Regions from separate parts of the Oceanobacillus luteolus genome, predicted to be linked through region 1. Evidence: riboswitches for the same ligand, from Rfam matches in the RefSeq annotation. Region 1 holds a riboswitch; the other holds the start of a gene.
The links. Region 1 has a riboswitch for S-adenosylmethionine ahead of ACFSBH_RS00255 (5-methyltetrahydropteroyltriglutamate--homocysteine S-methyltransferase). Riboswitches for the same ligand answer to the same signal wherever they lie in the genome.

Region 1 (4,820 bases):
ATACTTCAACCTCCTCCTTTTTTACAAATGCAAATACTTGTTTCAAGTCTGCAATCAGGTCTTCTGCATCTTCAATACCAACAGAAAAACGTAATAGACGATCGTCAACGCCTCGCCGTATCCGTTCTTCAACTGGTATGTCCGCGTGGGTCTGGGTAGCTGGATACGTAATAAAACTTTCGACTCCTCCAAGACTTTCAGCAAACGAAATTAATCGCAAGTTTGCCAAGAACGGGGTAACCCATTTGCTTTCTTTCAGCCGGAATGAAACCATACCGCCAATTCCGGGATATAGTACATCCATTACAGCAGGTTCAGTTTTTAAATACTCAAAGATCTTCTTTGCATTTTCCTCATGGCGTTCCATTCGTAGAGCAAGCGTTTTTAATCCTCTAATTAATAGCCAAGAGTCAAAAGGGGATAGGACAGCACCGGAGGCATTATGGTTTGTTGCAAGCTGTTCACAAATTTCCTCTCCTTTAGCGACGACCAATCCAGCGAGAACATCATTGTGCCCACCGACATATTTTGTTGCACTATGAATGACAATATCAGCTCCTTGTTCAATCGGTTTTTGCAAATAAGGAGTTAAAAATGTATTGTCTACAATCAGCAAGAGGTTATATTTTTTAGCTAGTGTTGCATATGCTCCGATATCAATTTGCTGCATTAAAGGATTCGTTGGAGTTTCAATGAATAATGCTTTCGTTTTGTCGGTGATCAGTTTTTCTGTTTCAGCAACTCCGCTAAATGTGGAGTAGATTGTTTTAATATCATAGGTGTCTGTATAATATTTCAGCAACCGGTAAGTCCCACCGTAAATATCTTCTGGAACAATTATCTCATCGCCTGTTCGAAAAAGGGAGAGGACCAATTGGATGGCAGCCATCCCTGAACTACAGGCATACCCTTGATCACCAGCCTCTAATTTTGCAATGCCATCTTCTAAAATCGTTCGTGTCGGATTCTTTGTCCGAGTGTAATCATATCCTGTAGATTGACCAAGACCATTATGGCGATAGGCTGTCGATAAATAAATGGGCGGATTGATTGTACCTGTAGTTTTGTCAGAACGGTTTCCTAACTGAACCAGTAGTGTCTCGATACGGTTCTCCGTCATGTTATCAAACTCCTTTCTGTGAATGGAGCAAAAAAGACCTTCTATAAGAAGAAGGTCCATATAAACGAAGCTTCTTCTTATCTTCTAGGTAGATACCTATTGGAATTAGCACCTTGGCCTAATTCAGACCGGTTGCTGAGACTTCACTGGGCCAATCCCTCCGTCTCTCTGGATAAGAATTAAATATTTTATTTTAGGAGAGGGAAAACGTTATCCCCAAATTTCTTTCGACAGATCCACAATGGACTTCAGCTTTCTCCATTGTTCTTCTTCCGTCAATTTATTTCCATGATGAGTGGAAGCAAAGCCGCATTGGGTGCTCAGGCAGATTTGGTCCAATGGTACATATTTTGTTGCTTCCTGGATTCGTGCTTTGATGGTTTCTTTATCTTCAAGTTCTCCATGCTTTGAAGTAAAGACACCAAGCACCACCCGAGGTCCCCCTTTTGGAATATACTTTAAAGGTTCGAAGCCGCCAGAACGCTCATCATCAAATTCCAGGAAAAATCCATCGACTTTCTCCTTGGCGAAAAGGGTTGGTGCAACAAGTTCATAGCTCCCTTCAAATGCCCAGTTTGAGCGGTAGTTTCCACGACATAAATGTGTCGTTACGATTAAATCTTCCGGTTTTCCTTCCAACACACCATTCACAACGCGGAGTGCAAGATCAATGAGATATTCTCTTGAATATTTTCCGTCATTAAACGGGATATCTGGTGAAGTAAGTCCGGCAAAATATACGTCATCAAATTGGATATAACGAGCCCCAGCATCATAGAAGGCTTTCAATGCATCGCGATAGGCTTGGATGACATCCTTTGCATAGTCTTCAATGTCAGGATAGATTTCCTCATTGATGATCCCTTCGTTGAACAGTTGATTCGGGCTAGGGATTGTTTGTTTGGCAACCGCACGGTCAGCAACTATTTCCTTGAATTCTATAAAATCTTTGATGAATGGGTGGTCAGGACTGAAGGAAACTTTCCCCGTATTGCGGACGTTATACTTTTCGGTTTCCTCGTTACCATGGAAAATGTAACCCACTTCTGGCACATACCCATCAATTCCATTCAAATGCTCAAGGAAATCCGTATGCCAGAACCTACGTCTAAACTCACCATCCGTTACTGCTTCTAATCCAACTTCAATTTGTTTATCAACAATTCGCTTAATCTCTGTCGTTTCAACTTCCCGTAATTGTTCCGCCGTAATTTTCCCTTCTTGGAATTCTTTTCTCGCAACATGAATGCTATTAGGACGTAATAAATTTCCAACCTGATCTCCTCGAAACGGTGCTTTTGTTAATGTAATAGACATGTCATCTCCCACTTTCCATATGTTTTTATTTGCTGTTCCTTTATCGATACGACATCTTGTTTATGGATTTAAGTCTGTTATGTACGCAATAATAAAACCCCCTTCTTAATAAGAAGAGGGTTAGACCACTGTCATGTCATTTGCTCTTCTTATCTTCAAGCATTACGCTTCTGGAATTGGCACGGTGCTAAAAAAAGTCCGTTGCCGAGGCTTCAAAGGGCCAGTCCCTCCACCTCTCTGGATAAGAAAAAAGTTTATTTAGTTAATTGTTAATAAACACACTACAATGGAACTTATAAAAAGTCAAGCACGTTTTTAATGATTTTTTTCGTGATTATTTTAGAAGTTAGAAGAATTATTAGTAGCATAGCGTAAATACATAGACAAAGATGCCCATAGTACTGTAGAAAGTGCTGAGATAGTCATACAGCAATTCTCGATGTATAAAACAAAAATACAAGAACTATTAGCTCTTACGGATAATAAAGTTTTATAAAAATAGGAAGGAGTAATCCTAAATTTATTCCAAGAAGAACAGTTTCTCTCTAAATGTCGAAAAGTTATTGGCGAAACAGCTTGTTTAATTGTATTGAGAAAAGATAAATATCTATGGTGGTTCTCAGTAGGCGATTGCATTTTATACCTATTTCATCCAGAGCTTGCAAATCTTGGTCAATATCAAGTTAATCAAAGACAATTTTATGAATGGATTGGGCAAGCAAACACATTTGATCAAATGGTACCTTGCTATAGCAGAGGAATAAGGGAACTGAGAAAAGGAATAAATCGTGTATTATTAACAACTGATGGTTTCGTTGAATGTCCTAATGAACCCTTCTCTAACCCTGAAGAGATTTATAATGTAATGACAAATCATCAAATTGAGGATGGTATAAATACATTATTACAAACAATTAAAAAAAATAATGTTCGGGATAGTACAACAATTATTTCTTGGGAGGTAAATATTACTAAAGAGGTGACAAAACCAAGTAATAAATAAGTAGATTAATTTTCAACTAATGGATAATCGTTAAAATCTTGGATTGGTTTTACTGTTTTTGGAGATTTATATTGTCAAATTAATTTGAAACGTTATCGTTTTTGGAAAAACTTGACATTTAAGTAAAATATTTGTAAAGTGTTTATGAATGCTTATTAAATAAATAATATTCTTATCCGGAGAGGTGGAGGGAATGGCCCTTTGAAGCCCGGCAACAGGCCTGTTAGGTACTGTGCTAATTCCTGCAAGCAATTGATGCTTGCGAGATAAGAAGAGAATTGGACGCTAAAAGTTCTAAACCTCTTCTTATTTTTAAGAAGAGGTTTTTTAACGTGTTACTCAAGAATAAAATAGCAACTGTTTTAATGCATTACTTTTATGTACCAATTTCATATTTGTTGCATGCTGATTAGACAACTAAAGGCAGCCCGTTAACCATATTAATGGGGAAAGCTTTCTTTGAAAGGGGGAGATTTTATGATTCATCAAAGCGTGGTCAATCGTATTTAAAAAAGCTTTTCTGTCTTTCGATAAGAAATGATCCTGTACAGACAGGATAGAAAAGAAGAGTTTAGTGTTATATTGGCGAGTAATCAAGAGCCAACGTCATACTTTTAATTGCGCTTGAAGTAGAAGTTTTGATGAATGATAGAATTAATGTGTGACTGGACGACCAGAGACACACTATTTCAAGTTTTCATCTCAAAGTGAAACTTGGAAAAGGAGTCTCTTTTGTTGTTTATTAGACTACTTTTATTTTTGGCTATTGGGAATAAAAATATTTGGAGGTATCTGATAAATAATCAACATAAGGAACGTAGATAAGAAATTTCAGACGCCTGATGGAGAGTTCAATGCTGTATCGTCAGTTAGTTTAGATATTAATGAAGGCGATATTTATGGCGTGATTGGTTTTAGTGGTGCGGGAAAATCAACTTTACTACGCATGATTAACTTGTTGGAACAACCTGATTCAGGTGAAATCATTGTCGATGGTGAAAATATGCTTTCCATGTCCCGCAAGAAACTATTGCAAAAACGAAAAACAATTGGAATGATTTTTCAACATTTTAATTTATTAACGAATCGAACGGTACTTGATAACGTTTCTTTTCCTTTAGAGTTAGCAGGTGCAAGTAGAACGGAAAGGAAAGAGAGAGCATTGGAATGCTTGAAGACAGTGGATTTACTTGACAAAGTAAATGCTTATCCAGCAACTCTTAGCGGGGGACAAAAACAACGGGTTGCCATTGCAAGAGCAATCACCACGCAACCTAAAGTTCTGTTATGCGATGAGCCACATCAGCAGTAGACCCTCAGACAAAGGAAACAATACTAGATTATTTAAAAACAATAAACGAAGCATTGGGAATTACGATT
Region 2 (4,820 bases), on a different contig from region 1:
GATGGAACTTCATAGCGAGTTCTTTTGCGGATTGTTCATAAGCAGCTTTATCTTCCCATGTATTTTTCGGAATAAGCACTTCGTCAGGTACACCTGCCACATGGACAGGAATTTGCAAGCCGAAGATCTCATCAGCCGTTGTTTCAATATTATTCAATTCACCTTCCAGTGCAGCGTGGATCATGGCACGAGTGTAGGATAATTTCATTCGGCTACCAACGCCATAAGACCCACCTGTCCAACCAGTATTCACGAGGAATACGTTTGAGTCATATTGATCGATTTTTTGTCCAAGCATGTCAGCATATTTAGCTGGTGCAAGCGGTAAGAAAGGAGATCCAAAGCAAGCAGAAAATGTTGCTTCCGGCTCTGTTACCCCGCGCTCTGTACCCGCGAGTTTACTTGTGTAACCACTTAAGAAGTGGTACATCGCCTGTTCTTTAGTCAGTTTACTGATAGGAGGCAGGGTGCCTGATGCATCAGCTGTCAAGAAAATAATTGTATTTGGATGACCCGCCACGCTTGGTGTAACAATGTTATCTATATTATCAACAGGATAAGCGGCACGAGTATTTTCTGTTAAACTCGTATCGTCATAATCCGGTTCACTTGTTTCTTTATCAATGACTACGTTCTCTAATACGGAGCCAAATCGGATGGCATTGAAAATCTGTGGCTCTTTTTCTTCTGATAGATTAACACATTTTGCATAGCAGCCACCTTCGATATTAAAAACGCCATTCGGGCTCCAGCCATGTTCATCATCACCAATCAAGCGACGATAAGGGTCTGCAGAGAGCGTTGTTTTACCAGTTCCAGACAATCCGAAGAACAAAGCAACGTCACCTTCTTGACCGACGTTCGCAGAGCAGTGCATCGATAAAACATCTTGCTGTGGTAATACATAGTTCATGACAGAGAAAATAGACTTCTTAATTTCTCCGGCGTACTCTGTACCACCAATGAGTACAATCCGCTTTTTAAAAGAAATGATAATAAATGTTTCTGAATTTGTTCCATCGATTTCTGGATCTGCTTTGAAGTTTGGAGCAGAAATGACAGAAAACTCAGCTTCGTGGTTTTTCAATTCTTCTTCTGTTGGTGTGATGAATAATTGACGTGCAAATAAGTTGTGCCATGCAAATTCATTAAACACTTGAATTGGTAAGCGATACTTTTTATCTGCACCTGCATAACCTTTAAATTGATATACTTCTTCCTTATCCATTAGGTAATCAATAACCTTGTGATACAATTTATCGAAGGAAGCTTCATCAATCGGTTGGTTAACGCTGCCCCAATCTACTGTGCTCTCCGTAATTTCGTCTTTAACGATAAATTTATCTTTTGGTGAGCGTCCTGTATATTTACCAGTAGTTGCTGTAACTGCACCGGTAGATGTTAATACGCCTTCTTTCCTGTCTAAAATCCGTTCGACTAGACGTGCTACCGATAGGTTTTGTTTTAAATTCCCATGTTTCAACAGTTGAGTTGTCAAGGATTTATCCACCATTTTCATTTTCATTCTCCTGCCTTTAGAAGGTTTTGTTAAGAAACATCCCAAGCTTCCTTTTCGATGATCTTAATTATGCTATTAGTATAACACATTAAATTAAATAGTCCACACTAATATGAAATATTTTTATATCATACATACGCATTTACTGAGAAAGCGTTACCTAAAATATCAGGAAACGATTACAAATATAAATAAATAACCTCCTTTTCATTTAATTGGTGTTTTAATTGTAACAAATGGGTAGCGTGATTGGAAATGCTTATCGAATTATATTTGCCAGTTTTTTTCACGTATGCTATACTAACCCACGATACAAAATCATTTTTTTGCATATGCTATTTTTATATGTAATTTAGAGTGGATCCTCTCTTATTCAGAGTCGGCGGAGGGACAGACCCGATGAAGCCCAGCAACCTCACATCTCGTGAAAGGTGCTAACCTGATGCAAGGTAAAACCTTGATCAATAAGAGTGAAAGGCTGTCTTACCTTTCCTCATGTATGTGGAAAGGTTTTTATTTTATTTGCATAGGTAATTTAATTTTACTATATGTGGATAATTAGACAGGTATAGCCTCGTCCGGCTCCAGCGCCCAGGGACTGCCCAGACTTCCCGTCCCTCCGTACGATAAGTCAACATCGACTCTCTTCGTTCGTCGTGTTTCCTTTATCTCTGAAAGGGAAGGGAAGTTCGACTAAGAACGCCCCATCCTGGGGCAACGTCAAACCACCCCACGTCCTGTGGGGCGCAGTCTGAACGTCCCTAAACGGGCGCTTACGCCTTGGCCTTTGAATAACAGGTTCCGTTACATTTTATACAAAGGAGAGAACAAGCCCTATGGCTGGAAATCGTCGTTTATTTACCTCAGAGTCTGTAACTGAAGGACATCCTGATAAAATGTCCGACCAAATTTCGGATGCAATTCTAGATGAAATTTTAAAAAATGATCCTGAAGCTCGTGTAGCCTGTGAAACAGTAGTAACAACTGGAATGGTGTTTGTTGCGGGGGAAATCTCTACAAAGACATATGTGGATATACCTCAAATCGTACGCCAAACAATAAAAGAAATTGGATATACAAGGGCTAAATATGGATTTGACTCGGAGACTTGTGCTGTCATTACAGCTATCGATGAACAGTCCCCGGATATCGCCGGCGGTGTAAATAAAGCACTTGAAGCACGGCAAGGGAAGATGGAAGAGGAAGTAGAAGCTATTGGAGCAGGTGACCAAGGGTTGATGTTTGGGTATGCTTCAAATGAAACAGAAGAATATATGCCGCTTCCCATCAACTTATCACACAAACTAGCAAAACGTTTAGCTGATGTAAGAAAAAATAGAGTGTTAGACTATTTAAGACCTGATGGAAAAACACAAGTCACCATTGAATACGATGAGAATAACCAACCGATTCGTGTGGATACGATTGTAGTATCTACGCAGCATCATGATGAAGTTTCAAACGAACAAATTGAATCAGATATTCTTGAACATGTTATTAAACCGGTGGTACCTAATGAGTTGCTGGATGAAGCAACGAAATATTTCATTAATCCATCTGGTCGTTTCGTGCTCGGTGGTCCTCAGGGTGATGTAGGTTTAACGGGGAGAAAAATTATTGTCGACACTTATGGTGGATATGCTCGTCATGGCGGGGGCGCTTTCAGTGGAAAAGACCCGACAAAAGTGGACCGTTCAGGAGCGTACGCGGCTCGTTATGTTGCGAAGAATATTGTGGCGGCAGGCCTTGCGGATAAATGTGAAGTCCAGCTTGCTTATGCAATCGGTGTAGCTGAACCTGTATCTATAAGTATTGATACGTTTGGCACAAGTCAATTTAGCGAAGCATTACTCGTGAAAGCAGTTAGAAAACTATTCGATCTTCGTCCCGCAGGTCTTATTCAAATGCTTGATTTAAGAAGGCCGATCTATAAGAATACCGCTGTTTATGGACATTTTGGCAGAACGGATATTAACTTCCCTTGGGAAAGTTTAGATAAGGTAGAGGACTTACAAAAAATAGTTAATGAAGAATAAAATAGTAGGAGCTGTCAGGGATTAGCCGGACAGCTCTTTTTCTTATATTCTGCCTAAACTTGTATGTTCTTTATAATATTTACCTTTTTCCACATATGACTTTCGGACCCGCTCCATCTCCTGATAATCTGCTTCCGTGAGTTCTCTTGCGAATTTTGCTGGATTCCCCATATATAAGGTGTTCGGAGGGATTTTTTTACCAGGTGGTACGAGACTACCCGCTGCAACAAAAGCATTCTCACCAACTTCTGCTCCGTCCAGTACAATTGCTCCCATACCAATTAACGCATTTTTTCTAATGATTGATGAATGCAAAGTAACCTGATGCCCGATTGTAACATCATCTTCAATGATAAGGGGGGTATTTGGACTTTGGTGTAATACAGTGAGATCTTGTATACTTACTCGTTTCCCGATACGAGTAGGAGACAAATCTCCGCGGATGACTACGTGGAACCATATGCTTGATTCTTCATCAATCGTTACATCCCCTATAATCACTGCATTTTTAGCTACAAAAACGGATTCATGAATAGTTGGATAGACCCCTTGATAATGATCAATCATTCTTTAACGCTCCCTTGTATTATTTTCATAAGTATGTAGATAATATAAGGATAGTATATCAAAATGGATTAGAATAACGAAACTATGTGGAGGCTATGACAAATGCATGTACCAAATTCGGCATTTGGATTACTGGACAATGTTTTTAACAAGTTATTCCCCCTAATAGATGAAGAACTGGATTATTGGAAGAAAAGGGCGCAGGCGATTCCAGACGAGGAGCTGAGAAAACAAGCACTAGCAAGTATTCATTCCAAAACGTTCCACTGCCAGGGTGGGGGTGTATTTGCATTACTAGCTGGCAGACATTGTAAAGAAGCAATCCGGTTTATTGTCGCTTATCAGACAATCAGTGACTACTTGGATAATCTTTGTGATCGTAGTACATCGTTGGACCCGAAGGATTTTCGTATGTTACATGAAGCGATGAAAGATGCTTTGATCCCTGGTGCTCCGGTAAAAAACTATTATACATATCGCGAAGAGCAAGAAGATGGAGGATATTTGACTGAACTAGTACTTACATGTCAGGGTGTTTTGGATAATGCAGAAGCCTATGGGCTCTGTCGTGATTATTGTTTAATGTTAGAAGGTTTATATGCAGACCTCCAAGTGCATAAACATGTAAAGATGGATGAAAGAGTACCACGACTGGTAAAATGGTATTTGGAGAATAGAGAGAAAGCCCTTGGATTAAG

Region 2: another riboswitch for S-adenosylmethionine. It lies ahead of metK (methionine adenosyltransferase); the one in region 1 lies ahead of ACFSBH_RS00255 (5-methyltetrahydropteroyltriglutamate--homocysteine S-methyltransferase).

The regions. Positions count from the first base shown of each region.
Region 1 is NZ_JBHUDE010000002.1:21,722-26,541, reverse strand. It holds gene ACFSBH_RS00260 (methionine biosynthesis PLP-dependent protein) at 1-1,120, opposite strand, end outside; partial or broken gene metC (cystathionine beta-lyase) at 1-2, opposite strand, end outside; SAM riboswitch class I at 1,195-1,299, opposite strand; gene ACFSBH_RS00255 (5-methyltetrahydropteroyltriglutamate--homocysteine S-methyltransferase) at 1,331-2,437, opposite strand; SAM riboswitch class I at 2,584-2,685, opposite strand; gene ACFSBH_RS00250 (hypothetical protein) at 3,027-3,440, shown strand; SAM riboswitch class I at 3,610-3,713, shown strand; gene ACFSBH_RS00245 (ATP-binding cassette domain-containing protein) at 4,345-4,752, shown strand; gene ACFSBH_RS00240 (hypothetical protein) at 4,806-4,820, shown strand, end outside.
Region 2 is NZ_JBHUDE010000119.1:4,030-8,849, forward strand. It holds gene pckA (phosphoenolpyruvate carboxykinase (ATP)) at 1-1,519, opposite strand, end outside; SAM riboswitch class I at 1,886-1,990, shown strand; gene metK (methionine adenosyltransferase) at 2,356-3,555, shown strand; gene ACFSBH_RS13340 (gamma carbonic anhydrase) at 3,598-4,122, opposite strand; gene ACFSBH_RS13345 (tetraprenyl-beta-curcumene synthase family protein) at 4,225-4,820, shown strand, end outside.